2 regions of the Streptomyces sp. NPDC037288 genome follow, and region 2 is predicted to be linked to the other one. Evidence: riboswitches for the same ligand, from Rfam matches in the RefSeq annotation. Region 2 holds a riboswitch; the other holds the start of a gene.
What was found. Region 2 has a riboswitch for cyclic di-AMP ahead of ACZ7GZ_RS13915 (M23 family metallopeptidase). Riboswitches for the same ligand answer to the same signal wherever they lie in the genome.

Region 1: linked by a shared signal. The riboswitch ahead of ACZ7GZ_RS17615 (transglycosylase family protein) and the one ahead of ACZ7GZ_RS13915 (M23 family metallopeptidase) in region 2 are both predicted to bind cyclic di-AMP.

What each region holds. Positions count from the first base shown of each region.
Region 1 covers NZ_JBVJVY010000013.1:89,666-104,751, reverse strand. The annotation lists gene ACZ7GZ_RS17655 (ABC transporter ATP-binding protein) at 128-898, shown strand; gene ACZ7GZ_RS17650 (ABC transporter permease) at 898-3,426, shown strand; gene ACZ7GZ_RS17645 (class I SAM-dependent methyltransferase) at 3,491-4,789, opposite strand; gene ACZ7GZ_RS17640 (NAD(P)/FAD-dependent oxidoreductase) at 4,952-6,343, opposite strand; gene ACZ7GZ_RS17635 (Ppx/GppA phosphatase family protein) at 6,880-7,845, opposite strand; gene ACZ7GZ_RS17630 (DUF501 domain-containing protein) at 7,842-8,384, opposite strand; gene ACZ7GZ_RS17625 (FtsB family cell division protein) at 8,437-8,913, opposite strand; gene eno (phosphopyruvate hydratase) at 9,029-10,336, opposite strand; gene ACZ7GZ_RS17615 (transglycosylase family protein) at 10,641-11,342, opposite strand; cyclic di-AMP (ydaO/yuaA leader) riboswitch at 11,347-11,520, opposite strand; gene ACZ7GZ_RS17610 (transglycosylase family protein) at 11,718-12,827, opposite strand; gene ACZ7GZ_RS17605 (cytochrome P450 family protein) at 12,972-14,288, opposite strand; gene ACZ7GZ_RS17600 (nucleoside triphosphate pyrophosphohydrolase) at 14,285-15,086, opposite strand, start outside.
Region 2 covers NZ_JBVJVY010000009.1:142,716-157,801, forward strand. The annotation lists gene ACZ7GZ_RS13895 (helix-turn-helix domain-containing protein) at 32-655, shown strand; gene ACZ7GZ_RS13900 (DUF6126 family protein) at 652-774, shown strand; gene ACZ7GZ_RS13905 (tyrosine-protein phosphatase) at 973-1,770, opposite strand; gene ACZ7GZ_RS13910 (alpha-galactosidase) at 1,943-4,024, shown strand; cyclic di-AMP (ydaO/yuaA leader) riboswitch at 4,325-4,486, shown strand; gene ACZ7GZ_RS13915 (M23 family metallopeptidase) at 4,491-5,393, shown strand; gene ACZ7GZ_RS13920 (SGNH/GDSL hydrolase family protein) at 5,611-6,396, shown strand; gene ACZ7GZ_RS13925 (TetR/AcrR family transcriptional regulator) at 6,602-7,216, opposite strand; gene ACZ7GZ_RS13930 (glutamate dehydrogenase) at 7,330-8,514, opposite strand; gene ACZ7GZ_RS13935 (MBL fold metallo-hydrolase) at 8,924-10,108, shown strand; gene ACZ7GZ_RS13940 (serine/threonine-protein kinase) at 10,525-11,766, shown strand; gene ACZ7GZ_RS13945 (FAD-dependent oxidoreductase) at 12,662-14,020, opposite strand; gene ACZ7GZ_RS13950 (MFS transporter) at 14,234-15,086, opposite strand, start outside.

The DNA of each region.
Region 1 (15,086 bases), on a different contig from region 2:
GGGCCCGCCCGTCCGACCCGAGTCGCCCTCCGGAACCGGATCAGCGACTGACTACACGCGCTCCCGGCACCGAGACGATGGAACGGTCCCCATGGAACACACGTCGTCCCGACAGGAGCACCGTCCCGTGACCACCACACCCACCGCCGGCCGGACCACCGCAGTGGCCGCACGCGCCTCGGAGCTGTCGAAGATCTACGGGCAGGGTGAGACCCGGGTGGTCGCCCTGGACCGGGTCTCCGTCGACTTCCGGCAGGCCGAGTTCACCGCGATCATGGGCCCGTCCGGCTCGGGCAAGTCCACGCTGATGCACTGTGTGGCCGGCCTCGACACCTTCTCCTCCGGCTCCGTGCGCATCGGCGACACCGAGCTGGGCGCCCTGAAGGACAAGCAGCTCACCAAGCTCCGCCGGGACAAGATCGGCTTCATCTTCCAGGCGTTCAACCTGCTGCCGACGCTGACCGCCCTGGAGAACATCACCCTGCCGATGGACATCGCCGGACGGAAGCCGGACAAGGCCTGGATGGACCAGGTGATCTCGATGGTCGGCCTGTCCGGGCGGCTCAGCCACCGGCCCGCGCAGCTCTCCGGCGGTCAGCAGCAGCGCGTGGCCGTCGCCCGTGCCCTCGCCTCCAGGCCCGACATCATCTTCGGTGACGAGCCGACCGGAAACCTCGACTCGCGCTCCGGCGCCGAGGTGCTCGGCTTCCTGCGCAACTCCGTGCGCGAACTGGGCCAGACCGTCGTCATGGTGACCCACGACCCGGTCGCCGCCGCCTACGCAGACCGCGTCGTCTTCCTCGCCGACGGCCGGATCGTCGACGAGATGTACGCGCCCACGGCCGACTCCGTCCTCGACCTCATGAAGCAGTTCGACGCGAAGGGCCGTACCAGCTGATGTTCCGCACCGCCCTGCGCAACGTCCTCGCGCACAAGGCCCGGCTGATGATGACCGTGCTCGCCGTCATGCTCGGCGTGGCCTTCGTCTCCGGGACGCTCGTCTTCACCAACACCATCTCCGACGCCTACCAGAAGAGTTCCGCCAAGGGCTTCGACCAGGTCGACGTCGCCGTGCGGCCCGAGTACCAGGACTCCAAGGGCGACCAGGTCGGCCGGACGGCCGAGCTGACCCGGGCCATGCTGGACAAGGCCGGCAAGGTCCCCGGCGCCGCCTCCGCGACCGGTGTCGTCAGCGGCTTCACCGCCGTCGCCGACCAGGACGGCAAGCTGGCCGGCGGCGACTGGCAGTCCGCCGGCGGCAACTACTGGGGCACCAAGGACGCCCGTTACCCGCTGGTCGGCGGCCACGCCCCGCACGGCGCGGGCGAGGTGCTGCTCGACTCCAAGACCGCGAAGCGCGCCGGCTACGAGGTCGGTGACACCGTGCGCCTGTCGGTGAACGGCCCGGTCCTCAAGCCGACCCTCGCCGGCATCTTCACCACCGACGACGGCAACGTGTCCGCCGGCGGCAGCCTCGCCCTGTTCGACACGCCGACGGCGCAGAAGCTCTTCGGCAAGAAGGGCACCTACGACGAGATCGACGTCAAGGCCGCGCCCGGCACCAGCCAGGCCGCGCTCAAGGCCGCGCTGGACAAGGCCCTGCCGTCCCACCTGGTGGAGACCACCACCGGCAAACAGCTCGCCGACGACCAGGCGAAGATGATCTCCGACCAGATGAGCAGCCTGAAGCAGAGCCTGCTGGTGTTCGCCGGCATCGCCCTGTTCGTCGGCACGTTCATCATCGCCAACACCTTCACCATGCTGGTCGCCCAGCGCACCCGGGAACTGGCCCTGCTGCGCGCGGTCGGCGCCTCCCGCCGCCAGGTGACCCGCTCGGTGCTCATCGAGGCGTTCGCGGTCGGCGCGGTCGCCGGGGTGGCCGGTCTGGCCGCCGGTATCGGCATCGGCGCGGGCCTGCGCTCCCTGCTGGGCTCCTTCGGTGCGAGCGTGCCCGACGGGCCGCTGGTGATCAGCCCCGGCACGGTGGTGGCCGCCCTCGCGGTCGGCATCCTCATCACCGTGCTGGCCGCCTGGCTGCCCGGCCGCCGCGCCGCGAAGATCCCGCCGGTGGCGGCGATGAGCAGCGTGCACGCCAAGGCGACGACCAAGTCGCTGGTGCTGCGCAACACGCTCGGCGCGCTGTTCGCGGCGGCCGGCATCGCGGTGGTCCTCGCGGCCACGTCGATGGACGCCGACTCCGCTCAGGGCCCGATGGGCATCGGGGCCGTGCTGCTGATCACCGGTGTGTTCATCCTGACCCCGCTGCTGTCCCGCCCGCTGATCGCGGCCGCCGCCCCGCTCATGCGCGCCTTCGGCGTCTCGGGCAAGCTGGCCCGCCAGAACTCGGTGCGCAACCCCCGGCGTACGGCGGCCACCGCCTCGGCGCTGATGATCGGCCTGACCCTGATCACCGGTATGACGGTGATGGCGGGCAGCCTGCAGACGGCGATCGACAAGATGGCCTCCTCGGCGATCCGCGCCGACTACGTCGTCTCGATGGCCAACCGCTCCCCGCTCTCCCCCGAGGTGGCGAAGAAGCTCGCCGCCACCGACGGCGTCACCGCCAGCAGCCCGCTGCGCAACGGCGAGTCCCGGATCGACGGCACGAGCGAGTACCTGACCGGGGTCAACGGCTCGTCCATCGGGAAGCTGACGGACCTGAAGGTGGACGACGGCACGTTCGAGGTGGGCGGCACACAGGTCGTCGTCGACAAGGACCGGGCCGAGGAGCACGGCTGGACGCCCGGTTCGCACTTCACCGCGCACTTCGAGGACGGCAAGGCGCAGCGGCTGACCGTCGCCGGGATCTACGAGGGCAACGACATGATCAACGGGATCATGCTCGACAACAGGGTCCTCACCCCGCACCTCACGGACCCCGCCGACATGCAGGTCATGGTCAAGACGGCGGACGGCGCGTCCGACGCGGCCAGGAGCAAGCTGACCAAGGCCCTCGGCCTGAACCCGGCGATCAAGATCCAGGACAAGCAGGACATCTCCAACGGCATCGCGAAGATGTTCACGACGATGCTGAACATGCTCTACGGCCTGCTCGGCATGGCGGTGGTCGTCGCGGTCCTCGGGGTCATCAACACCCTGGCCATGTCGGTCTTCGAGCGCTCGCAGGAGATCGGCATGCTGCGTGCGATCGGCCTGGACCGCAGGGCGGTCAAGCGGATGGTCCGCCTGGAGTCCCTGGTGATCTCCCTGTTCGGCGGGGTGCTCGGCATCGGTCTGGGCGTGTTCTTCGGCTGGGCGGCCGGCGAGCTGCTGGGCACGAAGATGCCGACGTACGAACTGGTCCTGCCCTGGGGCCGGATGGCGGTCTTCCTGCTGCTGGCGGGCCTGGTCGGGGTCCTGGCCGCGCTGTGGCCGGCCCGGCGCGCGGCCCGGCTGAACATGCTGGCGGCGATCAAGGCCGAGTAGCCGTACGGCATCCGAGGGGCCCCGTTCCGTCACCGGAGCGGGGCCCCTCGTGTCGTACGGCCGGTCAGGTGTTCCAGGTGCGGGTGCGCAGCGGCAGGCCGGACGCGCCCGACTCCGGGGTGCGGATCGCCAGGACCTGGTTGACGCCGATCCGGTTGCGTTCGAAGGCGAGCGCCGAGGCGGCCATGTACAGCAGCCAGACGCGGGCGCGGCCGGGGCTGGTCAGGCGGACCGCGTGGTGCCAGTCGGCCTCCAGGTTGGCCACCCAGCGGCGCAGGGTGCGGGCGTAGTGCTCGCGGATGGACTCCACGTCCCGCACCTCGAACCCGGCCCGCTCCAACTGGGTGACGGTGCTGCCGATCGGGGCCAGTTCGCCGTCCGGGAAGACGTACGCGTCGATGAACTCGTCCACACGGTAGGACGATTCGTCGTGCTGCGGACGGCGGGCGATCTGGTGGTTGAGCAGCCGCCCGCCGGGCCCCAGCAGGCCGTGCAGCCGGCGGGCGTACTCCAGATAGCGTTCGGCGCCGACGTGCTCGGCCATGCCGATGGAGGAGATCGCGTCGAAGGGGCCGTCCCTGACGTCCCGGTAGTCCTGGACCCGGATCTCCACCCGGTCGGTCAGCCCCTCCTCGGCGACGCGCTTACGGGCGTACGCCGCCTGCTCCTGCGACAGCGTGACCCCGACGACGCTCACACCGTGCTCGCGGGCCGCGTGGACGGCCATCGAACCCCAGCCGCAGCCGACGTCCAGCAGCCGCTGACCTGGTGTCAGGCCGAGCTTGCGGCAGATGAGTTCGAGCTTGTCGCGCTGGGCGGTCTCCAGGGTGGCGTCGTTCCCGGCCTCCCAGTAGGCGCAGGAGTAGACCATGGACGGGCCGAGGACGAGCTCGTAGAAGTCGTTGCCGACGTCGTAGTGGTGGCTGATGGCCCGCCTGTCGGTGCGCCGGGTGTGCAGGTTGCGGCGCGGCCTGCGGGCCTCCTCGGGCGGCGGGGCGGGCGGGACCGGCGGCCCCGCCAGCTTCAGCAACTCACGGACGGCGGCCCGTACGGCGGGGTCGCGCGCGGACTCGATCAGACCGCGCCCGCCCTCCCCGCGCTCCCACACCAGACCCGCCATCGCGTCCAGCGTGGTGTACAGGTCCCCTTCGATCCCCAGGTCGCCGGAGACCCAGGCGCGGGCGAGGCCCAGCTCGCCCGGCTTGAACAGCATGCGGCGCAGGGCGCGGCGGTTGCGCACGACGAGCGCCGGCGCGTCCGGCGGCCCGGCCTGCGAACCGTCCCAGGCCCGCAGCCGGACCGGGAGCGGGGCTCCCAGCAGCTGCTCGGCAAGACTCCTCAGCCGCGACGCGGCGTCGGCCATGACGCACACCTCCAAGACGACGATCCCGGATGCCGGTAACCACGTAAACACCGTCGGCCACCGAAAGTAGTCCCCCATGTCGTCTTTTCCGGGCAAAGCCGAAGGACCTCCCGCACCACGGATGGCAGGAGGTCCTTCGGGTCAGTCGGCGACCGGTGGAGGTCAGGAGGCCTTGGCCTTCTCCCCGGCCTTGTCGGCCGTGCTCGCGGCGGCGACCGGCGCGGGCTTGGCGGCCTCGTAGAACTCCTCGCGCGGGTTCTCCATGGCGCCCAGGGAGACGACCTCGCGCTTGAGGAACATGCCGAGCGTCCAGTCGGCGAAGACGCGGATCTTGCGGTTCCAGGTCGGCATCGCCATGCCGTGGTAGCCACGGTGCATGTACCAGGCGAGGCGGCCCTTGAGCTTGATCTTCATCTTGCCCATGACGATCATCGCCACGCCCTTGTGCAGGCCGAGACCGGCCACCGCACCCTTGTTGGCGTGCTCGTAGTCCTTCTGCGGGAAGCCCCGCATACCGGAGACCACGTTGTCGCCGAGGACGCGCGCCTGGCGCAGCGCGTGCTGGGCGTTCGGCGGGCACCAGGCGTTCTCGTTGCCCGCCTTGCGGCCCACGAGGTCCGGGACCTGCGCGTTGTCACCGGCGGCCCAGATGTAGTCCGTGCCCTTGACCTGGAGCGTGGGCTCGCAGTCGACGTGGCCGCGCGGGCCGAGCGGCAGGCCGAAGCGGGCCAGGGCCGGGTTCGGCTTGACGCCGGCCGTCCACACGATCGTGTTGGAGTCGACCTCGAGGCCGTTCTTCAGCACGACGTGGCCGTCGACGCAGGAGTCCATGGAGGTGGAGAGGTAGATCTCCACACCGCGGCTCTCGAGGTGCTCCTTGCCGTACTGGCCGAGCTTGGGGCCGACCTCCGGCAGGATCTTGTCGGCGGCGTCGACGAGGATGAAGCGCATGTCCTCGCGGGACACGTTCTTGTAGTACCTGGCCGCGTCCCGGGCCATGTCCTCGACCTCGCCGATGGTCTCCGCGCCCGCGAAGCCGCCGCCGATGAAGACGAAGGTGAGCGCCTTGCGGCGGATCTCCTCGTCGTTGGTCGAGTCGGCCTTGTCGAGCTGCTCGAGGACGTGGTTGCGCAGGCCGATGGACTCCTCGATGCCCTTCATGCCGATGCCCTGCTCGGCGAGGCCGGGGATCGGGAAGGTGCGGGAGACCGCGCCCATCGCGATGACCAGGTAGTCGAAGGGCAGCTCGTACGCCTCGCCCACCAGCGGGGCGATCGTGGCGACCTTGCGGTCCTGGTCGATGGTGGTGACCCGGCCGGTGAGGACCTCCGCCTTCGGCAGCACGCGTCGCAGCGGCACGACGACGTGGCGAGGGGAGATGTTGCCGGCGGCGGCTTCGGGGAGGAAGGGCTGGTAGGTCATGTACGACCGGGGGTCGACGACCGTGACGGTCGCCTCTCCGTAGCGCATCTTCTTGAGAATGCGCCGAGCTGCGTACAGGCCTACGTACCCACCGCCTACTACGAGGATCCTGGGACGCTCCGTGGTGCTCATGCCATCGAGTATCCACCCGCCTGGGAGGGGTCGCTCGTGCGCCCCTTCACAAGCTCCGACAGACCCTGTGTTACACTCCGCGACTCGCGTGACGCAGATCATGGCGACCGAGGGGAACCGCAGCATCCTCGGAGCCGTTGTCAATGCCGCGTGAGCTGCCTCTCTCGGCGGCGGGCGGGCGTGTGAGCCGTTCGCAACACCCCCGTCGCCACGCGATCCGAAGGTGTCCCACGACCTCCATCTGAACATGTTCAAGGACGTCTTGGACACCCGAAAGGGCCATCGGACCCCCTTGTGTGCCCCGACCGGTCCGAATTCCTTGTGAAGAACTTCACGAAGTTTTCCGACACCACCTCGCCGAGGGCCCCGGAAGGACCCCGCGGCGGCGCTCAGACGTTATCCGACCTGCTCAGGCGTTGGCTACTCACAAGTAACATCAGGTCCCCCGGTGACGGTCGGCCCGCGTCGCGGAAACGACGGCCCTGGTTCCCCGGGAGGAACCAGGGCCGCTCGGCGTCCCCCAGGCCGGCTGCCGCCTAGCCGACCGCCTCTTCGGCCTCTTCCGCCACCTTGAAGGCGATGCCGTCGAGGATGTCGTGCTCGCTGACGACGACCTCCTCGGCGCCGATCCGCTCCATGATCGCGAGCAGGACCAGGGCGCCCGCGCCGATGACGTCGACCCGGCCCGGGTGCATGGACGGGATCGCGGCGCGCTCGGCGTGCGTGGAGCCAAGCAGCCACTCGGTGATCCCGCGGACGCGGTCGCGGGAGATCCGGGAGTGGTGGATGCGCGCGGAGTCGTACTCGGGCAGCTCCTGGGCGATCGCGGAGACGGTGGTGACCGAGCCGGCCAGGCCCACCAGGGTGTGCGCCTCGCGCAGCGGGACCGTCTGCTCCGCGAGGTCCAGGGCGGCCTCGATGTCGGCCCGTATGGCGGCGATCTGCTCCTCGGTGGGCGGGTCGGAGACCTTGCCGCCCCGCACCAGGTGACGTTCCGTCATGCGCACGCAGCCGACGTCCACCGACCGCGCCGCCCGGACGTGGTCGTCGCCGACGACGAACTCGGTGGAGCCGCCGCCGATGTCCACGACGAGGTAGGGCCTGGTCAGGTCCTTGCGCCCCGCCAGCTCCTTGGTCGCGCCGGTGAAGGAGAACTCGGCCTCCTGGTCGCCGGTGATGACCTCCGGCTCGACTCCGAGGATGTCCAGCACGCCGCGTACGAAGTCGTCCCGGTTCTCGGCGTCGCGGGAGGCGGAGGTGGCCACGAAGCGCAGGCGCTCGGCGCCGTGCTCCTTGATCACGGCCGCGTACTCACGGCAGGCCGCGAACGTGCGCTCCAGCGCCTCCGGGGCCAGCCGGCCGGTGCGGTCGACGCCCTGGCCGAGCCGCACGATCGTCATCCGGCGGTCGAGGTCGACGAGTTCACCGGTCCCGGGATGGACGTCGGCGACCAGCAGACGGATGGAGTTCGTACCGCAGTCGACGGCGGCGACGCGGGTCACTTCTCGTCCCCCTCGTCCTCGGGGTGTTCGAGGGTCACACAGGCACCCTTGCTCCACCACTGCGGCAGCATGGCGAGCGCCTCGTCGCCGAGCGGGTTCACGCCGGGGCCCGCGGCCAGCGAGTGGGCCACCAGGACGTGCAGGCACTTGACCCGGTCCGGCATGCCGCCCGCGCTCGGGAAGCCCTTCAGCTCCTCGATCTCGTCACGGCGCCGGATGTAGTCCTCGTGCGCGGCCCGGTAGGCGGCGGCCAGCTCGGGGTCCGTCTGCAGCCGCTCGGTCATCTCCTTCATCACGCCGTTCGCCTCCAGCGTGCCGATGGCGGAGGACGCCTTGGGACACGTGAGGTAGTACAGCGTCGGGAAGGGCGTGCCGTCGGGCAGCCGCGGCGCGGTCTCCACGACGTCCGGCTGGCCGCACGGGCAGCGGTGCGCGATGGCCCGCAGGCCCCTCGGCGGGCGGCCGAGCTGCTGCTTGAAGGCCTCGACGTCCGCGTCGGTGGGCTCGGTGCGCAAAGTGGGCGGCGGGGGCGTTTCCATGACTGCTCTTCGAAGCTTTCTGTCGGTTACGGCCAAAGGCCGGCGTTACTGCTCACTGGTCGGAGGCGTCGGACTTGTCGACCCCGTCCCAGACGTTCGCGTACCAGGGCCGGTGGGCGGCCCGGAGGTCGGTGCGGGACTGCTGGGCCGCGCCCGGGTCGACGACCACGTACCCGGTTTCGCCGGGCTTCACATAGTGCAGCCGGCGCCGGATCTGCTGCTCGGCGTAGGAGTCGTCCTGCCAGCGTGCCTTGAGGTCGCGCAGCTGCTCGACCCGCTTGCGGGCCTGCTCCTGCTGGCGCTGGAGGTCGGCGATCTCCGCGCGCTGGGAGACGTACTGCCGCATCGGGTAGGCGAGCGCGACGATCATCGAGCACAGCACCAGCGCGAGCAGCGCCGCCCGGCCGGTGAGCCGGGAGCGGCGGGCCTGCCGCTTGGTCTGGGAGCGGTAGACCCGGGCCGCCGTCTGCTCGCCGAGCAGCCGCAGCCTGGTCGCGGTGGAGAAACGGTCGCGGTCCTTCACGGCCATGTGGCTCTCCGCCTCCCCTTGCCTTGCGCGTCACACGTGCGTACGTCCCCGGACACGGTACGGGACCGGGTCCGGGGACGTACGTATGACTGGCTAATACTTAGCCCGGGTTGCGTCAGCCCTTGGAGACGTCGATGTGGCCGCGGAAGCGCGGGAAGGCGCTGCGGCCCGCGTACACGGCGGCGTCGTCGAGGATCTCCTCGATGCGCAGCAGCTGGTTGTACTTGGCGACACGCTCGGAGCGGGCCGGGGCGCCGGTCTTGATCTGGCCGCAGTTGGTGGCGACGGCCAGGTCGGCGATGGTGACGTCCTCGGTCTCGCCGGAGCGGTGGGACATCATGCACTTGAAGCCGTTGCGCTGGGCCAGCTCGACGGCGTCCAGGGTCTCGGTCAGCGAGCCGATCTGGTTGACCTTGACGAGGAGGGCGTTGGCGGTGCCCTCCTCGATGCCACGGGCCAGCCGCTCGGGGTTGGTGACGAACAGGTCGTCACCCACCAGCTGGACCTTGTCACCCAGACGGTCGGTGATGACCTTCCAGCCGGCCCAGTCGTCCTCGAACAGCGGGTCCTCGATGGAGACGAGCGGGTAGGCCGCGACGAGCTCCTCGTAGTACTCCGTCATCTCGGCGGCGGAGCGCTCCTTGCCCTCGAAGAGGTACTTGCCGTCCTTGTAGAACTCGGAGGCGGCCACGTCGAGGGCGAGGGCGATCTGCTGGCCGGGGACGTAGCCGGCCTCCTTGACGGCCTCGAGGATGAGGTCGAGGGCCTCGCGGTTGGAGCCCAGGTTCGGGGCGAAGCCGCCCTCGTCGCCGAGGCCGGTGGACAGGCCCTTGCCCTTCAGGACCTTCTTCAGGGTGTGGTAGACCTCGGTGCCCCAGCGCAGGGCCTCGGAGAAGGACTCCGCGCCGATCGGGGCGATCATGAACTCCTGGATGTCCACGTTGGAGTCCGCGTGCGAGCCGCCGTTGAGGATGTTCATCATCGGCACCGGCAGCAGGTGCGCGTTCGGGCCGCCCAGGTAGCGGAAGAGGGGGAGGTCGGAGGCCTCGGAGGCGGCGTGGGCGACGGCGAGGGAGACGCCGAGGATGGCGTTGGCGCCGAGGGAGCCCTTGTTGTCGGTGGCGTCCAGGTCGAACATGGCCTGGTCGATCAGGCGCTGCTCGGTGGCGTCGTAGCCGACCAGCTCCGGGCCGATCTGCTCGATGACGGCGAGGACGGCCTTCTCGACGCCCTTGCCCTGGTAACGGTTGGGGTCACCGTCGCGCAGCTCGATGGCCTCGAAGGCGCCGGTCGAGGCGCCGGACGGGACGGCGGCACGACCCGTGCTGCCGTCGTCGAGGCCGACCTCGACCTCGACCGTGGGGTTGCCTCGGGAGTCCAGGATTTCCCGGGCTACGACGACGTCGATGGACGGCACGAGCATCTCCTTCTTGGATGTGACGCTGGAAGTGCGGGGCTTGCTGCCTTACGGCTGTGCCTTGCGACTAGAGCCTAACCGTCTCCGGGGGATCGGCCACCGACCGACCGCCCCGTGGACGGGGAGGCACACGCAGACGGTACCCATTGTTCATGAACGGAACAAAGGGTGGATGCAGAGGGCACGCACATGGGCACGCGCACGGGCGCGCGGGGCGCGCGCAAAAGACCCCGCCCCGGCGCGTACGGGGGAACACGCGCCGGGGCGGGGAGCCCGTGGGGACGGGGGCGGGCCTGAGTGCCGCTGCCGCTTACTTCAGGTGCAGCTGCTGGCCCGGGTAGATGAGGTTCGCGTCCTCGACGATGTCCTTGTTCAGCTGGAAGAGCTTCTGCCAGCCGCCCTGGACGTGGTGCTCGACGGCGATGGAGCTGAGGGTGTCACCGGTGACGACCTTGTACTCGCCGTCACCCTTCTTGACCTTCTTGCCGGTCGGGGTGGTGACGGTCTTGCTCTTGGCCGGGGCCGTGCGCTCGGCGGAGCGGGAGGCGGCCTGCTGGCCGGAGCGCGTGGCGGTGCTGGGCGCGGTGGTCTTCGACGAGGTGGTGTTCGAGGGGGCGCTGGGCGCGGAGCCGTTGTACGCGGCGCCCGACAGGCCCGTGCCGCAGACCGGCCAGGCACCCTTGCCCTGACCCGCGAGGACCTTCTCGGCGACGGTTATCTGCTGCGCCTTGGTGGCGAGGTCGGCGCGCGCGGCGTAGGCGGTACCGCCGTACGCGGCCCAGGTGGAGTTGGTGAACTGCAGGCCGCCGTAGAAGCCGTTGCCGGTGTTGATGGACCAGTTGCCGCCCGACTCGCACCGGGCGACCGCGTCCCACTCGGAGGCGGTGGCGGCGGAGGCGTTGCCGGCCGCCATCAGCGGGGCGGCGACGGCTGCGCCGGTGACACCGGCGAGCGCGATGACACGGGTGGCCTTGGACGGACGACGGTGCTTGCCCTTGCCGGAAAACAGCATGGATCGATCCCCTCACCGACGCCTGCGAGGTGAGCTGTCGGGTTCGGGCCGGTTGAGTTGCCCGGCCGCGCACTCGCTCTCGCGAGGCGCGGCTTCACCCCCAGCCGGTGCCGGCGTCAACCGCCGGATCCGGCACTTACCTTGGGTCCCCCGCTCCTGCCTGCGGCGCTTGACGCGACGACTGTTCCCGGGCAACCGCTGGCAGGATTCGGCGTTGCGACTGCCGGGGCTCGTGGTGACGAGCGGTCCTGACCGTAGACACGTGATCGAGGGAATTTCAAAGACGATCAGGGCTTCTGAGACTCATCCCACACTTTCACCGAAACGGACATCAGCGGCGAAACGGGGCGTCAACTACCGCTGGTTTTCGCCCTCTTAGGAACCGATTTCCAGGGTCTGACCGGCGGTGATGTGGTTCGGGTCGGCACCGATGACGCTCTTGTTCCCGTCGTAGAGCGCGTGCCATCCGCCGTCGACGCCCAGGGAGTCGGCGATGGAGGCGAGGGTGTCCCCCTCGCGGACGGTGTAGGCACCCGCCGTGCGACCGGCGTGACGGCCGGAGGAGGGGGTGTTCTGACCGTTTGTCACCGTTTCGTCCGCACTCCCACCACGGTGACGTCCGCCACTGCTGAGCGTGCCGGTGTCGACCAGGCTCCACGAACCGGCGGACTGCTGGTAATTGTCCGATTCGTCGGTACCGGGCGTTGCCGTCGGCGAGCTGCCCCCGTCCTGGGAGCCGCCACCTCCGGTCGAGCCGGACTTGCCGGTCTTGTCGGACTTTGGGGCGCTGGTTCCGGTGGAGCCGCCGGTCGCGTCCGGGGTCTTTGCGGCGTGGTGGCTCCGCTGCGGAGCCGGCGTGGTGCTCGAGCCCGAGGAGGAGTCAGGGGCATCAGAACCGGAGGAATCCGAGCCGGAGGAACCGGAGGCGGAGGAACCGGGGGCGGAGTTGGAGCCGGAGCCGGAGTTGGAGCCGGAGCCCGGGTCGGAGTGGGAGCCGGAACCGGGGTCGGATGCCGATGACTCCGGCAGACCGGCCGAGCCGGAGGTGTCACCCGAGCCGGAGGTGTCGCCGGAGCCGCCGACGCCGGTGTCGACGTCGACCGAAGCGGAGTTGGAGGTCAGACCGGAGAGCAGGGCGCAGGTGGCCCACGGCTTGGTGCCCTGGTCGGCGAGGATCTTCTCGGCGACGGCTATCTGCTGCGAGCGGCTGGCCTGGTCGGCGCTGTCGGCGTACTGCGTACCGCCGTACTTGCCCCAGTCGTCCTGCGAGATCTGCAGGCCGCCGTAGTAGCCGTTCCCGGTGTCCGCGCTCCAGGAGCCGCCGCTCTCGCACTCGGCGACCTTGTCCCAGGTGGTGCCGTCGGCCGCGTTGGCGCTCGCGGCGCCGAGCAGCGGGATGGCGATGGCGGAGCCGGTCACTCCGGCCGCGACGAGGAGGGCCGGAGCCTGACGGGGGCGACGGTGACGACCGTTCCCGGAGAGCATGCGGAAGCCTTTCGTGCGACAGCAGGACCGGCGCGGCGCACTGGAATCCGTCGCCACGCTGATGGGTGAACGTATCGGCAGACGATCACTTGTCACAAGTTAATGCCGCGCAGATCACGTGAAGATCACAAAGTTGAACGCCCTTCATGTTCCCCGTCGCCCGGCTGCGCCGGCGGCCGGTGTGAACTCCACGGGCAGGGTGCGCAGGCCGCGCATGATGAGCCCGCCGCGCCAGCGCAACTCGTCCGGATCCACGGCGAGCCGCAGGTCCGGCAACCGGGTGAGCAGGGCGGCGAGCGCGGTCTGGCCCTCCAGCCGGGCGAGGGGCGCGCCCAGGCAGTAGTGGATGCCGTGGCCGTAGCCGAGGTGCTGGTTGTCGCGGCGGGCGAGGTCCAGCACGTCCGGGTCGGCGAACCGCTCCGGGTCCCGGTCGGCCGCCGCGAGCACGACGAGCACCGGGTCCCCCGGCGCGATGTCCTGGCCGCCGATGGTGAGCGGCTCGGTGGCGAACCGCCAGGTGGCCAGCTCCACCGGCCCGTCGTAGCGCAGGAGTTCCTCCACCCCTGTCTCCAGCAACTCACGTTCCCCCACGGCCAGGCGGTCCTGGAGCCGCGCGCGCTGCTCGGGGTGGGTGAGCAGGGCGTAGGTGCCGTTGCCGATGAGGTTGACGGTCGTCTCGAAGCCGGCGAACAGCAGGATGAACGCCATCGCCGCGGCCTCGTTCTCGGTGAGGTGCTCGCCGTGGTCGGAGGCCCGGATGAGGCCGGAGATGAGGTCCTCGCCGGGCGCGGGCTCGGCGGGCAGCGCCTCGCGCTTCTTGTGGATCAGCTCGGCGAGGTAGCCGCGCATCTTCTTGACGGACCGGGCGACTCCGCCCCGCGGCCCTCCGCCGTGCCGGATCATCATGCCCGCCCAGTCCCGGAAGTCGTCCTGGTCCTCGCGCGGGACACCGAGCAGGTCGCAGATGGCGTAGATGGGCAGCGGGAAGGCGAACTCGTGGATGAGGTCGGCGGAGCCCTTCTCGGCGAACCGGTCGATGAGGTGGTCGGTCAGCTCCTGGACCCGGGGGGCGAACTCGGCGACCCGGCGCGGGGTGAACGCCTTGCTGACCAGGCGGCGCAGCCGGGTGTGGTCCGGCGGGTCGATGTTCAGCAGATGGGTCATCAGCTCGGCCTTGCGCTCGCCCGGGATGCCGGTCTTGCCCCTGGCGTGCGCGGGCTCGTCGTGATGCGCGGGGTTCTTGCTCAGCCGCTGGTCGGCCAGGGCCTGCCGGGCATCGGCGTACCGGGTGACCAGCCAGGCCTCGACCCCGCTGGGCAACCGCGTCCGGTGCACCGGCGCGTGCGCGCGCAGCCAGGCGTAAGCCGGGTAGGGGTCGGTGGCGAACTCCCAGGTGAACAGGGTGGGAGCGGAGTCCGGGGTGGAGTCGGGGGCGGTCTGGGGGTGGTGCTGGTCGGTCACTCCCCGACCGTATCCGGACTCGGGTGGGCCTCCGCGTCCCGGTGGCCACCGCGCTCCGCGCGTATCGCTTCCGGCGCGACTCCCTCCGCCTCCCGGACCGCGTCCCGGTACGCGCGCGCCGCCGCCCGCAGGGCCGCCTCCGGGTCCACGCCGTCCGCCTCGGCACGGACCGCGAGCGCGAGCAGTTCGTAGCCGATGCCCTCGCCGCGCGGCAGGCGGACGTCCAGGCCCGCCGTGCGGGCGCGGGAGGCGAGCTTGGCGGCGAGGGCCAGTCCGGGCTGGCCGAGCGGGACGCCCTCCGTGACCGAGGTGCGCCGCTTCTCCTCGGCCTTGGTGCGCAGCCAGTGCTCCTTGACGTCCTCCGGCGTCTCGGCCTTCTCGTCACCGAAGACATGCGGGTGCCGGTGGACGAGCTTGGCGACGATGCCGCCGGCCACGTCGTCGACGGAGAACGGCGCGTCCGGGTGCTCCTCGGCGATCCGGGAGTGGAAGACGACCTGGAGCAGGACGTCGCCCAGCTCCTCGCGCAGCTCCTCCCGGTCGCCCGCCTCGATCGCCTCGACCAGTTCGTACGCCTCCTCCAGGCCGTACTTGGCCAGGCCCTCGTGGGTCTGCCGGGACGACCAGGGGCATTCGGCGCGGATGCGGTCCATGACCTGCACGAGGTCCAGCAGACGGGCGCCGGGCAGGTCGTAGGAGGCCGGCAGCAGCTCCAGCTCCGGCATGGAAACGCGGCCGGAGCCGGCCAGCCGGGCCAGGCCGTCGGTGAGCGCGGGCTCTCCCTCGCCGGTGGCCACG
Region 2 (15,086 bases):
CGCACAGGCAAAATGGGGGCTGAATGGAGGCATGAACGCCTCAGACGCCGGCCCGCCGGCGACCCCGGGCGACGAGCTGCCCGCCGTCGCACCGCAGTTGCGCGGACTGCGCCGGCGCGCCGGCCTCACCCTGGAGGCCGCGGCCCGCGCCGCCGGGCTCTCGCCGGCCCACCTGTCCCGGCTGGAGACCGGACGGCGGCAGCCGTCGCTGCCGATGCTGCTGGCTCTCGCCCGCATCTACGGTACGACCGTCTCCGAACTGCTGGGCGAGACGGTCGCCGACCGGAACGCGATCGTGCGGGCCGGCGACATGGAGCCGACCCGCGCCGGCGGCTGGACGTACTTCCAGGCCGGGGCGCCGGGCCGCGGCATGCAGGCCCTGCGTGTGCGCGTGCCGTACGGCTCGCAGGGCGACATCGTGCGCGTCCACCCCGGCGAGGAGTGGCTCTACGTCCTCAGCGGCCGGCTCCGGCTGCGCCTCGGTGACACCGCGGACCTGCTCGCGCCCGGCGACAGCGCGCACTTCGACTCGCTCACCCCGCACCGCCTCGCCGCCGAGGACCACGACGGCGTCGAGCTGCTGTTCGTCCACACCCTGCTGCAGAGTCCCACGGCCACGCTGTGCCTGGGGCCGCTGACCGGAGAGCTGCCATGAGCAACCTCGAGACGAAGTTCCCCCGTTCCCTGTGGATCCGCCTGATCATCTACATCGCCCTCGGCCACGTCCTGGCCGCGTTCCTGTTCCTGCTGTTCGCACTGGGCGCGAGGAACTGACGCGGCGGCCGGTCACCGCTGCCGGGAGGTTCTCCCCGACGAGCCGCTCCAGCGCCCGGACGGCGCCCGCACCCGAGTGCCCCACGATGCCGTCCGTCTCGCCGAGCAGGCCCACCGGCTCGGCCGGCAGCGGCAGTCCGAGCCGCCGTTCGGCGCCGGTCGGCCGCGCTGCGGCGGCGGGTTCGGTGAACCCCGCCCTCAGTCCAGCAGGCGTTCGCGCAGCCGGTCGCGAGCCGCCGGGGTGAGCGCGAGGCCCTGTTCCAGGTAGGTGTCCACGCCGCCCCACGTCTGCTCGATGGTCTCGAACGCCGCCTGGAGGTACTCGGCGCGGGCGTCGAAGAGGGGGCTCAGCAGCTCCATGACCTCGGGGGTGTACGCGCTCTCCGCGCTGCCGCTGCGGCGGACCTTGTAGCGCCGGTGCTTGGCGTTGGACTCCAGGTAGTCGGCCATGATCGCCTCGCGCTCCACGCCCAGCGCGAGGAGGGTCACGGCTATGGAGATGCCCGCGCGGTCCTTGCCCGCCGCGCAGTGCATCAGCGCGGGCACGCTGTCCTCGGTGAGCGCGCGCAGCACCTGGGAGTGCTCGGCGGTGCGCTTCTTGACGATCATCCGGTACGAGGCGACCATCCGGGCCGCCGCCTTGCCGTCGGCGAGGATGTCGCGCAGCTGGTCGAGGTCGCCGTCGCGGACCATCTTCCAGAACTCGGCACCGTCCGCCGGGTCGCTCAGCGGCAGGTTCACGTTCCGCACGCCGGGCAGGTCGACGTCCGGGCCCTCCAGCTGCTGGTCGGCCGCGTTGCGGAAGTCGAAGACCGTGTGCAGGCCCAGCGAGGCGAGGAAGGCGGCGTCGTCCTCCGTCGCGTGCGCCAGGTGGCCGCTGCGGAACAGCACCCCGTGCCGCACCCGCCGTCCGTCCACGGTCGGCAGTCCGCCCACGTCACGGAAATTGCGTACTCCGGCCAGCTCCGGCTCGGTCGACGGGACCTGCTGCGTCACGGGGGCTCCTCACGGTCGGACCCCGCCGTCGCGGCTCGTCGGCGGGCGCTCCGTCGACGATACGACATCGGTTTCCTCGGGCAAGGAGTTGTCCACAGGCATTGTCACCGCGCCCCCACGACCCGATGATGTTGGCACGTGAGCGGATCTGTTGGCACCTGTGAGGTCTTACGTGGTGGACATCGCCGAAGACGGTCGTACCTGGCTCCTCTCGGGGCTCACCAGCAGCTACGCCCTCCATCTCACCGGCGCGGACGAGCTGCTCCACCTGCACTGGGGGCCCCGCATCGCCCTCGCGGACGCGCAGGCCCTGGCCGAGGACCCGCTGCCCGGCTACCGGCCCTTCGAGTCCCCGCTCGACGGCCGCGAGGAGTACCCCGTCGAGGGCGGCCCCCGCTTCGTCCGCCCCGCCCTGTCGGTGCGCACCGCCGAGCGCCGCGGCACGCAGTGGACCTTCCAGGCGTACGAGGTGGACGGGGCGGAGGGCGACGAGCTGCGGCTGCGCTTCGACGACGACGGCCTCGCCGTCACCCTCCACTACCGGATGCGCGGCGATGTCGTGGAACGCCGGGTGACCGTGGAGAACGGCGGACACGCGCGCGTGGAGCTGCTGCGGGCCGACGCCGCCACCTGGACCCTGCCCGACCGCGAGGGCTGGCGGCTGTCCCAGCTGCACGGCCGCTGGGCCGCCGAGTCCCGCCTCGCCACCGCCGCGCTCACCTACGGCGAGAAGGTCATCGGCAGCCGCCGCGGCCACACCGGCCACCAGCACCTGCCCTGGGTGGCGCTGGACACCGACGCCACCGAGGAGCACGGCGAGGTCTACGGCTGCGCGCTCGGCTGGTCCGGCTCCTGGCGCATCGCGGTCGCCCAGCTCCCGGACGCGCGCGTGCAGATCACCGGCGGCGCCGGCTACGACGACTCGGGCCTGCTGCTCCTTGAGCCGGGGGAGTCGTACACCACCCCGGTCTTCGCGGGCCTGTGGAGCGACGGCGGCTTCGGCGGCGCCAGCCGCGCCTGGCACGCCTACCAGCGCGCGTACGTCATCCCGGACGCCGAGCGGGACCGGCCGGTGCTCTTCAACTCCTGGGAGGCGACGAACTTCGACATCTCCGAGGAGCAGCAGCTCGCGCTGGCCCGCCGGGCCGCCGGGATCGGCGTGGAGCTCTTCGTCGTGGACGACGGCTGGTTCGGCGCCCGCACCGGCGACCGCGCGGGCCTCGGTGACTGGACACCCAACCCCGACCGCTTCCCGCACGGCCTGAAGCCCCTCGCCGACCAGGTGCACGGCCTCGGCATGCAGTTCGGCGTCTGGGTCGAGCCCGAGATGGTCAACCCGGACAGCGACCTGTACCGCGCACACCCCGACTGGGTGCAGTACCAACCGGGGCGGAAGCGGACGGAACTGCGCAACCAGCTCGTCCTCAACCTCGCCCGCGAGGACGTCCGGGAACACCTCTGGGAGCAGCTGGACACCCTCCTCTCCAGCGCGCCGATCGACTATGTGAAGTGGGACTTCAACCGCTGCTTCACCGACGCCGGCTGGCCCGGTGAGCCGTACCCGCAGCGCCTGTGGGTGGACCACGTCCGCGCCCTGTACGCCCTGCTGGACCGGCTGCGCGCGGCCCATCCCTCCGTCGCCTTCGAGTCCTGCTCGGGCGGTGGCGGCCGGATCGACCTCGGCGTCATGAGCCGCACCGACCAGGTGTGGACCTCCGACAACACCGACCCGCTGGACCGGCTCGCCATCCAGCACGGCTTCAGCCAGATCCACCCCGCCCGGATCATGGCCGCATGGGTGACCGACAGCCCGAACACCCAGCTCAATGGCCGGGTCAGCTCCCTGCGCTTCCGCTTCGTCAGCGCCATGGCGGGCGTCCTCGGGGTCGGCGGCGACCTCACGGAATGGACCGATCAGGAGCTGGCCGAGGCCCGGCAGTGGGTCGATCTCTACAAGGAGATCCGCCCGGTCGTCCAGCAGGGCGACCTGTACCGGCTGCGACCGCCGGCCGGTGGCCTGAGCGCCGTCCAGTACGTTCTGGGCGAGGAGACGGTGGTCCTCGCCTGGCTCCAGGCGCAGAGCCACGGAGAGCCCGTGCCGGCGCTGCGCCTGCGCGGACTCGACCCGGCGGCATCGTACGAATGCCGCGAAACGGGTGATGTCCACCGGGGCGCCGTGCTGCTGCACCACGGGCTGCGCAGCGGACTCAAGGGTGACCTGGATGCAACGGTTCTCCGGCTGCGCCGCATCTAGGCCTTCTGTCCGAATTGACGCCTTAATTCCAACTCGCTGGGGAATGAGGGTTCGTGGCCGGGTGTGCGTGAGGAGCGTCATATACGTGACCGTGCGTCGCGCGTCATGTTCACGTAATTTCCACGGTGAAAAGGGAAATTAAGAGGGCGGAGCGGACGGAATTCACGGAGTGTGACCGTGTTGTCCCGTGACCGATCTTCGTGACGGCGAACAGCGGGAACCGGCTGCTTGTCTCCCTGCGTCCTACTCGCTTACGTTCGCCAGCGATCCGGACGGAACGCCGAATCCTGCCGCCGCCCGGACTCCCACACACTTGACCCGTGTTCGGCAGGAGCGGGGGACCCACCAGGTATGACGGCCTGTCCGGTCTCCGCGACAGGCTCGGGGTGAAGCCGTGCGCGCACGGCCGGGCAGCTCCAGCCCGAACCCGACAGCTCACCTCGCAGGCGCCGGAGAGGAATGCGCCATGCCCGGTAAGGGCAAGCACCGACGCCCCAAGCCCCCGCGTTTTTCCCGCTCGATCGCCGTTGCCGGCACCGGTGGCGCCGCCCTGGCCCTCCCGCTCGTCGGCACCACCGGGGCGCATGCCGCCACCACGCAGTCCGTTTCCGCACAGTCCGTGCAGTCCCTTCAGGCCCCGGTGAAGAAGGCCGCCGCGCAGCCGAACCCCGGATTGCGCACCTACAGGGTGAAGTCCGGCGACTGCCTCTCGACGATCGCCGAGGAGCAGCACGTCGCGGGCGGCTGGCACCGCCTCTACGCCGACAACCGGCAGGGGGTCGGCGACGACCCGTCGCTGATCCACCCCGGGCTGAGGCTCGCGCTCGGCCGGCCGGCGGCGCCGACCCGCACCGAGTCCGCGGCACCGAGCCGGCCGTCCGCCCACTCACACCCCTCCACGTCCCACGCGGCCCCGGCGCCCCGGACCTCCGGCGCCGCCACCACGGCGACCACCTCCACCGGCTTCACCCTCCCGGTCACCGGCGCCACCATCGGCACCGGCTACCACGTGGCCGGCAGCATGTGGTCCAGCGGCTACCACACGGGCGTCGACTTCGTCGTACCGACCGGCACCCCGGTCAAGGCCGTCGCCGCGGGCACGGTCGTCTCCGCCGGCTGGGGCGGAGCGTACGGCAACCAGGTCGTCCTCAGGCTGAAGGACGGACACTACGCGCAGTACGGCCACCTCTCCCAGCTCTCCGTCTCGGCCGGGCAGACCGTGACCGAGGGCCAGCAGGTCGGCCTGTCGGGCGCCACCGGCAACGTCACCGGCCCGCACCTGCACTTCGAGATCCGTACGACCCCCGACTACGGCTCCGACATCGACCCGGTCGGCTACCTCCGCGAGCACGGCGTCGCCGTCGTCTGACGCCCCATCAGAACCACCTGCCTGACACGCGGCCGAAGGCCGGACCCACGATCCCCGGGTCCGGCCTTCGGTGTTCTCGCCTTATTCCGGGTTGGCAAACGATTTAAGGGTGTCTTTTCTCACCGCTCGTCAACCCCTGCCTACGGTCGCGTAGGCCACATCCGAAGGTGAATCATGGTCCGACGTGGCAGACGATTCGAAGAATGACAACAGATCAGTGATCGGGTCGTACGTGGCGGTGGGGGACAGCTTCACCGAGGGCGTCGGCGACCCCGGGCCCGACGGGGCGTTCGTGGGCTGGGCCGACCGGTTCGCGGTACTGCTCGCCGACCGGCAGCCCGAGGGCGACTTCGAGTACACCAATCTCGCGGTGCGCGGGAAGCTGCTCGACCAGATCGTGCAGGACCAGCTCCCGCAGGCCGTCGAACTCGCCCCGGACCTGGTCTCCTTCTGCGCGGGCGGCAACGACATCATCCGCCCCGGCACCGACCCGGACGAGGTGGCCGAGCGCTTCGAGCGGGCCGTGGCCCGGCTGACCGAGGCGGCCGGCACGGTGCTGGTGACGACCGGCTTCGACACCCGTGGTGTCCCCCTGCTCAAGCATCTGCGCGGCAAGATCGCCACGTACAACGGGCACGTCCGCGCCATCGCCGACCGGTACGGCTGCCCGGTGCTCGACCTGTGGTCCCTCAAGTCCGTGCAGGACCGCAGGGCCTGGGACAGCGACCGGCTCCACCTCTCGCCCGAGGGGCACACGCGCGTGGCGCTGCGCGCCGGCCAGGCCCTCGGCCTCGACATCCCGGCCGACCCGGAGCAGCCGTGGCCGCCGCAGCCGCCCCGGGGCACGCTGGACATCCGCCGCGACGACGTCCACTGGGCCCGCGAGTACCTGGTCCCGTGGATCGGCCGCCGCCTGCGCGGTGAGTCCTCCGGCGACCACGTCACCGCGAAGGGCACCCTGTCCCCCGACGACATCAAGCTGCGCATCACCTCGGTGGCCTGACCGACACCCGCGTGCCCCGCACCGCGCATCCCCGCGGGTGCGGGGCGCGGTCGCGTCCGGCCGTGCGCAGCGGCGCCGGGCCCTGCGGGTGGGGCGTTCCCTGTCGGAAACCCGCGGTGCGGGGGCGGGGCCTGACTCTGCCGGGAGGGGGCGTGCCGGAAGTGGTGGCCCGTGTCCGGTAGGCAGGGGGTGCCCGGCGCGGAGGCTAGCGTTCGATCAGGGCTTCCCGGTCCAGGCCCAGTTCACGGGCCAGCGCGTCGTCGGCCCACTCCTGCGCGCGGGTCCGCGGCACCGACCCCGGGTACGAGGTCAGCTGCACGGCCAGCCCGTCCAGCAGCGCGGTCAGCCGCAGCGCGGCACCGGCGGGGTCGGCGCAGGCGAACTCGCCCGCCGCCACCCCCTCGGCGATGACACCGGCGATCGCCGCCTTCCACTGCCTGTCGAGGTCCCGGGTGACCTCCCGCAGGGCCGGCTCGCGCAGAGCCACCGCCCAGCCCTCGATCCACAGCCGCCAGCCCTTGGCCTGCCCGGTCGGCGCGTACCAGCGCACCGCGGCCCGCAACCGGCGCAGCGCGGACGTCCGCCGCCCCAGCAGCTTGCGCAGATGCACGAGATCGTCCTCGGCCGCGTACGCGAACGCGGCCGCGACCAGCCTCTCCTTCGTCGAGAAGTGGTACAGCACCAGCGCGTTGCTCACCCCGAGCGTCGCGGCCACGTCGGCGATCCTGACCGCCGCCACGCCCCGCGCCTCGATCTGCCCGATGGCGGCCCGCAGCAGTTCCTCCCGCCGCTCGGCCACGCTCAACCGCACTCTCGCCACCCGGTCACCCTAATCCGTTGGCAGGGGTGCCGCGGAAGGACCCGGTTCCTTCCGGCTGTTCGAGTGCGGGACTGTGACCTGCCCACGGGGTGGCGGGGGCTCGCCGGGGTCCGTCACCGGTACCACCCGAAGCGGTCCGCGATCACCGGCAGCCGGTCGGTCACCAGGGCGTGGGCGGCCGCGCGCGGGGTCGTACCGTCCGCGTCCGCACGGTCGAGCATCAGCTCGACCAGGGCGCGCATGGAGCGCCGGATGTGCGCGAAGGCCTCGTCGGCGTCGGGGCCGATGTCGCCGAACAGGGTCCACCACCACCAGGCGTTGGTGGCGGAGTTGACCACGACGTCCGGCAGCACGGCCACCCCGCGCGCCGCCAGCGGCTCCTCCGCCTCGGGCAGCACGGGCATGTTGGCGGCCTCCACGATCCAGCGGGCGCGGATCCGCTGCTGGTTCCCGGTGTCGATCGCGTACGACACGGCGGCCGGTACCAGCACCTCGGCGTCAGCGGACAGCCAGGCGTCCCCGGGCAGTTCGCGGTCGCCGGGGCGCAGCGCACGGCGGTCGACGGTGCCGTTACCGTCCCGGGCGGTCAGCAACGCCTCGACGTCGAGCCCCGCCGGATTGGCGATCGTGCCCTTGAGGTCGGCGACCGCCACCACCGTCAGCCCCGCGCGCGCCAGGAACCTCGCGGTGGCCCCGCCCATCGTGCCGAGCCCCTGCACGGCCACCCGGGTGCCCGCGTACGGCACCACCGCCCGGTCCAGCGCCGCGAGCACCGACTCGGCGACCCCGCAGCCGCCGGCCAGCTCGTCCAGGCCGATGCCGTCCACCTCGACCGCGAAGGCGTCCGCGAGTCGTCTGCGGGCCGTCGCCTCGTCGTCCAGCAGCGGGTACACCGCCTGGACGGAGGAGACCAGGCCCGCCTCGGCAGCCGCCCGGTCGACGAGGTCCTGGGTGAGACCGAGGTCCTCGCCGGTGGTCCAGAAACACTCGATGTACGGCCGCATGGCGCGCAGATAGCGGACGAGGAGCCCGTACGCCTGTGGATCCTGCGGATCGCAGTCGATGCCGCCCTTGGCGCCGCCGAGGGGGACGTAGCGCGCCTCGGGGTCGTAGTGCAGCGCCTCCTTCATCGTCATGCCGCGGGCGAGCCCCGCCACCTCCTCCAGGGTGCAGCCGGGGCGCATCCGCAGCCCGCCGCTGGCCACACCGCGCACCAGCCGGTCCACGACCAGGAAGCCCCGGCGGCCGGTGACGTGGTCCGTCCAGACGAGCGACATCAGCGGGGCGGGGACGGTCATGGGGTCTCCTCGGGGGCGGTGCTCAGGGGTGGGGCCGGGCCGCGCTCGAGGCCTCGGCGCGGGCGCGCGCCAGGGTGGCGGGTGGCACGCGCGCGTGTGTGTGCCGTGTCCGTCGTAGGCGCGGACCGGGGCGGACAGGCCGCCCGGCGGCGGGCCCACCGAGGCCGGTACGCTCCCGCGCGCCGCATCCCGTCGCGCGAAGGCGCAGGACAGAGCTTCCGGCGCGTCGCTTCCAACGCCCTCCCTCTACTGAATAACGAGTCAGTATCCGGAGGTCGTAGCACCCTGTCAACGCGCTGAACGAAGGGTCAATGGCGCGTGCCGGGGGCGTGCGGGCACCCCGGCCGTCCCGGGCTGTCGGAGGGGCCGACCATAATGGGGAGCCTCACCCACTCCACCGGGAGGTACCGTGACCGGATTGCGTTCCTGGAGCTCCGGGCTCCGCGCGCTGCGGCCGGCGGCCTTCGGCGCGGACCCGGGCGGTGAGCGCCTGGCACGCATCCGCCGCTCTCCCCACTTCAGGGACGGCGTCTTCCAGAACCCGGGCGGCACGGCACGCACCCGGCCCTCCGGTTCCGCGCTGGACCTCGCCAAGGTGTTCCTCGACAAGGACACCCGTCCCCTGCGCGCCCCGAAGGGCACCGTCCCGGTGCATCCCACGACCTTCGCCGACCTGGCCGAGCCGCCCGCCACAGGACTGCGGCTGACCTGGATGGGCCACTCCAGCGTCCTCGCGGAGATCGACGGCCACCGCGTGCTGTTCGACCCCGTCTGGGGCGAGCGCTGCTCCCCGTTCCCGTTCGCCGGACCCAAGCGGCTGCACCCCGTGCCGCTGCCGCTGGCCGCGCTCGGCGAGGTCGACGTGGTCGTCATCTCGCACGACCACTACGACCACCTGGACCTGCCCACCATCAAGGCGCTGGCCGGCACGGACACCCTGTTCGCCGTGCCGCTCGGCGTCGGCGCCCACCTCGAACACTGGGGCGTCTCCCCGGACCGGCTGCGCGAACTGGACTGGCACGAGTCGACCAGGGTCGGCGGGCTCACCCTCACCGCCACCCCGGCCCGCCACTTCTGCGGCCGCGGCCTGCGCAACACCCAGCACACCCTCTGGGCGTCCTGGGCCGTCGCAGGCGAGGAGCACCGCGTCTTCCACAGCGGTGACACGGGCTACTTCGACGGCTTCGAGGCCATCGGCGCGGCCCACGGCCCGTTCGACGCCACGATGATCCAGATCGGCGCGTACAGCGAGTTCTGGCGCGACATCCACATGACGCCCGAGGAAGGCCTGCGCGCCCACCTCGATCTGCAGGGCGGAGCGCCGCACGGCGCGCTGCTGCCGATCCACTGGGGCACCTTCAACCTCGCCCCGCACCCCTGGGCCGAGCCGGGGGAGTGGACGCTTGCAGCAGCCGACGCGGTCGGACAGCCGGTCGCCCTCCCTGTTCCGGGCCGGCCCTTCGAGCCTGCTGGAATCCTCCCCACGCATGCCTGGTGGCGGGATGTGTCCCTGCCACTGGACCGCAAGTGGCCTGTTCCGGAGATCACCGCGGTGACGTCTCGTGACGACCTCGACCTTGTGGGCGAAGACTGACCACGGAGGACGACACCCGAGCGCCTGACGGAAGCCCTGCCGTACGGGCGCGAGCGTGCGGGTGACCGTCACCGCCGAACAGGCGGCTGGCGGGCGGGCCAGCCGCTCGGGCGGTCCATGACGCGGACGCCTAAGTGCCCAGGGCCGGCCCCATCCCGCTACGTCTGGCCGCCCAGCACGGTCAACTGGTACACGCCGGGCCCGGCTTCAGGGACGAGGGTGTGACGGCCCGGCACTCCCGTGCGCTGTAGGAGTGGGCCCAGGGGACCCAGGGGCTTCGTGGCACCTGCTCGCCCCCTGTTCCGAGCGGGTGGTCGCGCAACGAGGGGCAGGCAGGTGAATCCCCGGCCCGGGCAACCGGGACCCGAACGCCCGCAAACCGAACCACCGGGCCTGGGGGAAGTACGAGCAACGCGATGATCGGGGTGGGTGTGCAGAGTCTGCTGGCGGACCGCTACGAGCTGCAGGAGCTGCTGGGACGCGGCGCGATGGGGGAGGTGTGGCGAGCCTGCGACCAACTCCTCGGGTGGCCCGTGGCGGTCAAACTGCTGCATACCGAGGAGGCGGAGGACGCCGAGCGATTCCGCCTGGAGGCGCGGATCGTGGCCCGGGTCAGCCACCCCAACGTCGTGGGCATGTACGACTTCGACGCGCACCATGACCAGCCTCACCTGGTCATGGAACTCGTCGACGGCTGGAACCTGGCCCAGGAACGCTCCCTGCGAAGTGTCCTGCCCCCGGCCGAGGCGGCGGCCATCACGGCACAGGCGGCCGCCGGCCTCTCTGCGGCACACCAGGAGGGAGTGGTCCACCGGGACGTCAAACCCGCCAACGTGATGCTGACCACCGACCGTACGGTGAAGATCACCGACTTCGGCATCGCGCGCTTCGCCGAGGAGGCCGCCAGCGGCCTGACCGCCACGGGCAAGATCATCGGCACTGCCGACTACCTGGCTCCGGAACGCGCGTTGGGCCGTCCCGCGCAGCCCGCGTCCGACGTGTACTCCCTCGGTTGTGTCCTGTACGAACTGCTCACCGGACGGCCTCCGTTCAGCGGAGCCACGTCACTCGCCGTGGTCCAGCAGCACGTCAGTGCCACACCGGTACCGCCCGGCCACCTGCGCCCCGGCATACCGCAGCCGCTCTCCGACTACGTGCTGCACATGCTGGCGAAGGACCCGGCCCACCGGCCCACCGCCGAGCAGGCAGCCGCCTGGCTCGCCGCGCAGAACGGGGCACCGCGCCCGGCCGAGCACGACGGCACCACCCTCATGCCCGCCCCGGCAATTCCATCGTCTTCGGCCCCGCACGCCGGTGAATTGCGCGCCGGCACGCACTCGCGCCCCAGCGGTCGCCGCAAACCGGCCTCCAAAGCCGTTCTCGCCGGCGCCGGCCTCGCCCTGTTCGCCGGGGCCACGGCCCTCGGAGCCGCGCTGGATTCCGGCGCCACGGCGCCTACGTCTCCGTCCTCTCCCTCACCCGCTCGCATCGCGTCGACACCCGCCGGCCGGACCCCGGCCACGACGCCATCGCCTGCCCCTCCGGCCGCCAGGACGCCACCCGAACGGGAGCGCGGTGGCGACAAGGGCGGCGAGTGGTCAGGCAAGCACGCGGACGGGAAAGGGGCAAAAGGACGGCAACGGCACTCCGGCGACTGAGCCGCATCGAGGGCTGCGTGGAGGCCGCAGTCGGGACGGTGAGCCGCGCCTGATCGAAGGGAGTCCATCCACGTGGACACGGCAGCGCCCTGCTCGTACGGGCTTCCGCTGACCGCACTCACCACATCGCGCAGCATGTCCGTCGTGGCCCGGGGCTACGGATACCCGCAACTCCGGTGGCCGGTAACGATCCGGGCGAACAGGTGACCGACCGCGCTCCCGTTCCCTGGCACCGTGACCGACACACTGCCGGTCGGCCGCCCAATCCGCGAGGAAAGGACGGTACGCCATGACCCGGGCAACCATTGGCGCCGCTCCCGTACGCGCCAGCGGTATCGAGTCCCGTGCGGCCATTGCGCCAACCGTGAGCGCACCCTCGCTCCCTACACCCACGTCTGCCGTTTCGACTGTTCCGGCAGTGTCGAGAACTTCACCGTCCCCCTGGCGTCACCACGATCAACGCTCGTTGCTGGGGTGGCGGGGGCTGTGGTGTCACCGTTGGCGGCGGGGGCGGGTTCGTTACGGGGGACATCGCCGTCGTGCCGGGGGAGGGCTGACGCGAGGCGGACCGGTCGGGTACCCGGTGACCGCGGAACGCGGCGGATCGCCCAGGTACCCGCCCACCCCACCCCTGGGCTGGCCGAGTCCCTGGGCGACGCCGGCATCTTCGCCCACCGCGCCGGCGTGCCAGTCGGCCCGGCCGTGGCCGGGAGGCCGGCTTCCCGGAACGCAGAAGTGCAGGGGTGGGAATCGCCCGGGTGGCGGGCGAGGGGGTGGGCGGCCGCCACCGGTGCTCCTCGCGCGGAACGGAACAGTCCCCGGACAACGGGCCTCCGGGACGGACGGGCCAGCGGGCGGACCGGCGCGGACCGTCGCCGTCAGCTGCCGGCTTCGCTCAGCTCCCGTCTCCCTCCGGTGTCGTCGGCGGCTCGGTGGGCGTCGGCGCGGGCGGGCGCAGGAGGACGGCCCGGACCACGGGCGGGGCGAACAGGGCGGTGACGGGTGCGCAGAGGGTCAGTACGGAGCGGAAGGCGGGCCCCACCACGGGGTCGCCGGGGTAGCGCTCCATGACACGCTGCAGGTACCAGTCGGCGACTCGGTCCGCCGGCCCGGTGGCTACGGCAGTGCCCACCGCGCCCGGCATCTTGCGGTCCGCCCCGGCGGAGATGTCCCACGCCTGCCGGGACGCCGCGAGGAGTGCCCGCTGCACGCGCCGCGTCGTGGCGATCCGGCGCGGTTCGGCCAGTGCGTCGCGCAGGGCGACCGCGGTCATCGCGGCGACGGCCATGCCCTGCCCGTAGATCGGGTTGAAGGTGCACAGTGCGTCGCCGGTGGCGATGAATCCGGCGGGGCGGCGGCCGGGCAGGTCGTAGCGGCGGCGGATGTTCGCGGTCCGCCGGTAGCCGAACGCCGACGACAGCGGTTCGGCCTCGTCCAGCCACTGGTGCAGGAGCGGATGCGGCAGCCTCTTCTTGGTGTACGTCACGAACTCGTCGTCGCCCGTGGGCGGTTCGTCACCGCGCAGTCCCGAGACGATGACCAGATGGGTACCGTCCTCCAGCGGTAGCGCACCACCGCCGTGGACCTGGGCGCGGCTGGGGTAGACGTAGTAGGCGCTGGTGTCGCCGTCGAGGACACCGCTCCTGCCGCGGTAGAGGCGGGAGGCGTACGCGAGACCCGTGTCGATGGTCTCCTCGTGCGGGGCCTCCGCCCCGATCGCCGTGAGCCACTGCGGGGCCTTCGTGCCGGCGCCGGAGGCGTCGACGACCAGGTCGGCCTCAAGGGCACGCTGCTCCCCTCGGGCGTCGCCGGAGCGGTCCCGCAGCAGCACGCCCCGCACGCGCGAGGCGTCACCGAGGAGCCCGACGGCATCGGTCGCCTCCACCGCGCTGACCACCGGGTTGGCGAGAACGCGCCGCCGCACCAGCTCCTCGAGTCGGGCGCGTGAGCCGGTGTAGATGTGCGTCGTCGCGGGCAGCCGCCGGAACCAGCGCCCGTTCTGAATCTGCACCATGTCCGACGGCAGGCCCACGCGCGGTGCCCCCGCCGCCCGCAGCTCCGCCAGGAAGCCCGGCAGCAGCGACTCCAGAGCCACCTGCCCGCCCTCCAGCAGGACATGCGGATGCCGGCCCTGCGACACGCCGGAGCGCGGCCCTGCACCGTCCGGGAACCGGTCGCGCTCGACGACGGTCACCCGGTCGGCATACCCGGCGAGGACGTGCGCCGCGAGCAGCCCCGCGAGGCTCCCGCCCACGACGACCGCATGCCGCGTGCCCCGCCTGCCGTCCGCACCCCAACCATCCCTCTTCCCCGCAGAATTCACCGATGCGCTCCCCTGGTCGCCTCGTCGTCACAAAGACACCAGTATCCCGCTCGGCAGGGCGGGTTGAGGGCGTTCCCAGCCCTTCCGCGCGTCCCGGACGCGCTCGCTTCGATCACTGCCCCGGCCCTGCCGTCTCCACGGAGGTCATGGGGCGACAGCCGGAGCCTTGCCGTCCACGTGCGTGGGCCTGCCGGGCAGTTCGCGCATGGTGCGCAGCGGCGAGACCAACACCGGGACCACGGCGAGAAGTTCGCCCAGAACACCGACCCACATGGCCTGCCGCACCCCGATGCTCTGCCCCAGCGCACTGCCCAGGAGTGCACCCACCGGCATGGCTCCCCAGACCACGAAACGCACCGACGCCGTCATCCGGCCCAGCAGCGGCCTGGGGCACAACTGCTGCCGGAACACGACCGAGTTGATCTTGAACGTCATGAACACCACCCAGCCGAGGCCCTGGAGCACGACCCCGACCGCGAACCGCCAGTCCGACTGGAACATCGGCAGCGCCAGCATCCACAGCAGGCCGCTCACGGTCACCGACAGGCACATCGCGGGACCCTGCCCGAGCCGGGCGGTGATCCTCGTGGTGAGCAGGCTGCCGAGCAGCCCGCCCACCGCCTCCGCGGTGAAGACCAGACCGCACAGGAACGGCGACAGCCCCAACTCGCCGTTGAGCAGCACCAGCAGCATCGACGCGCCGATCATCGCGGCCAGGTTGGTGATGGCGGCGGTCAGGGTGATCGCCCGTAGCAGCGGGTTGCCGAAGAGGAACCGCAGCCCCTCGGCGATCTCGGACCGCAGGCTCGCCCCGGGGCGGACCCCGGGTTCGGCCTCGCTGCCGCGGATCCGCGCCAGGAAGAGCGCCGAGGTCACGAAGCCGACCGCGTCGACGAGGATCGCGACCGGCGCCGTCAGCGCCCCGACCAGCACACCGCCCAGGCCCGGCCCGCCGACCTGGGCGATGTTGCGGGTGGCCTCCAGCTTGACGTTGGCC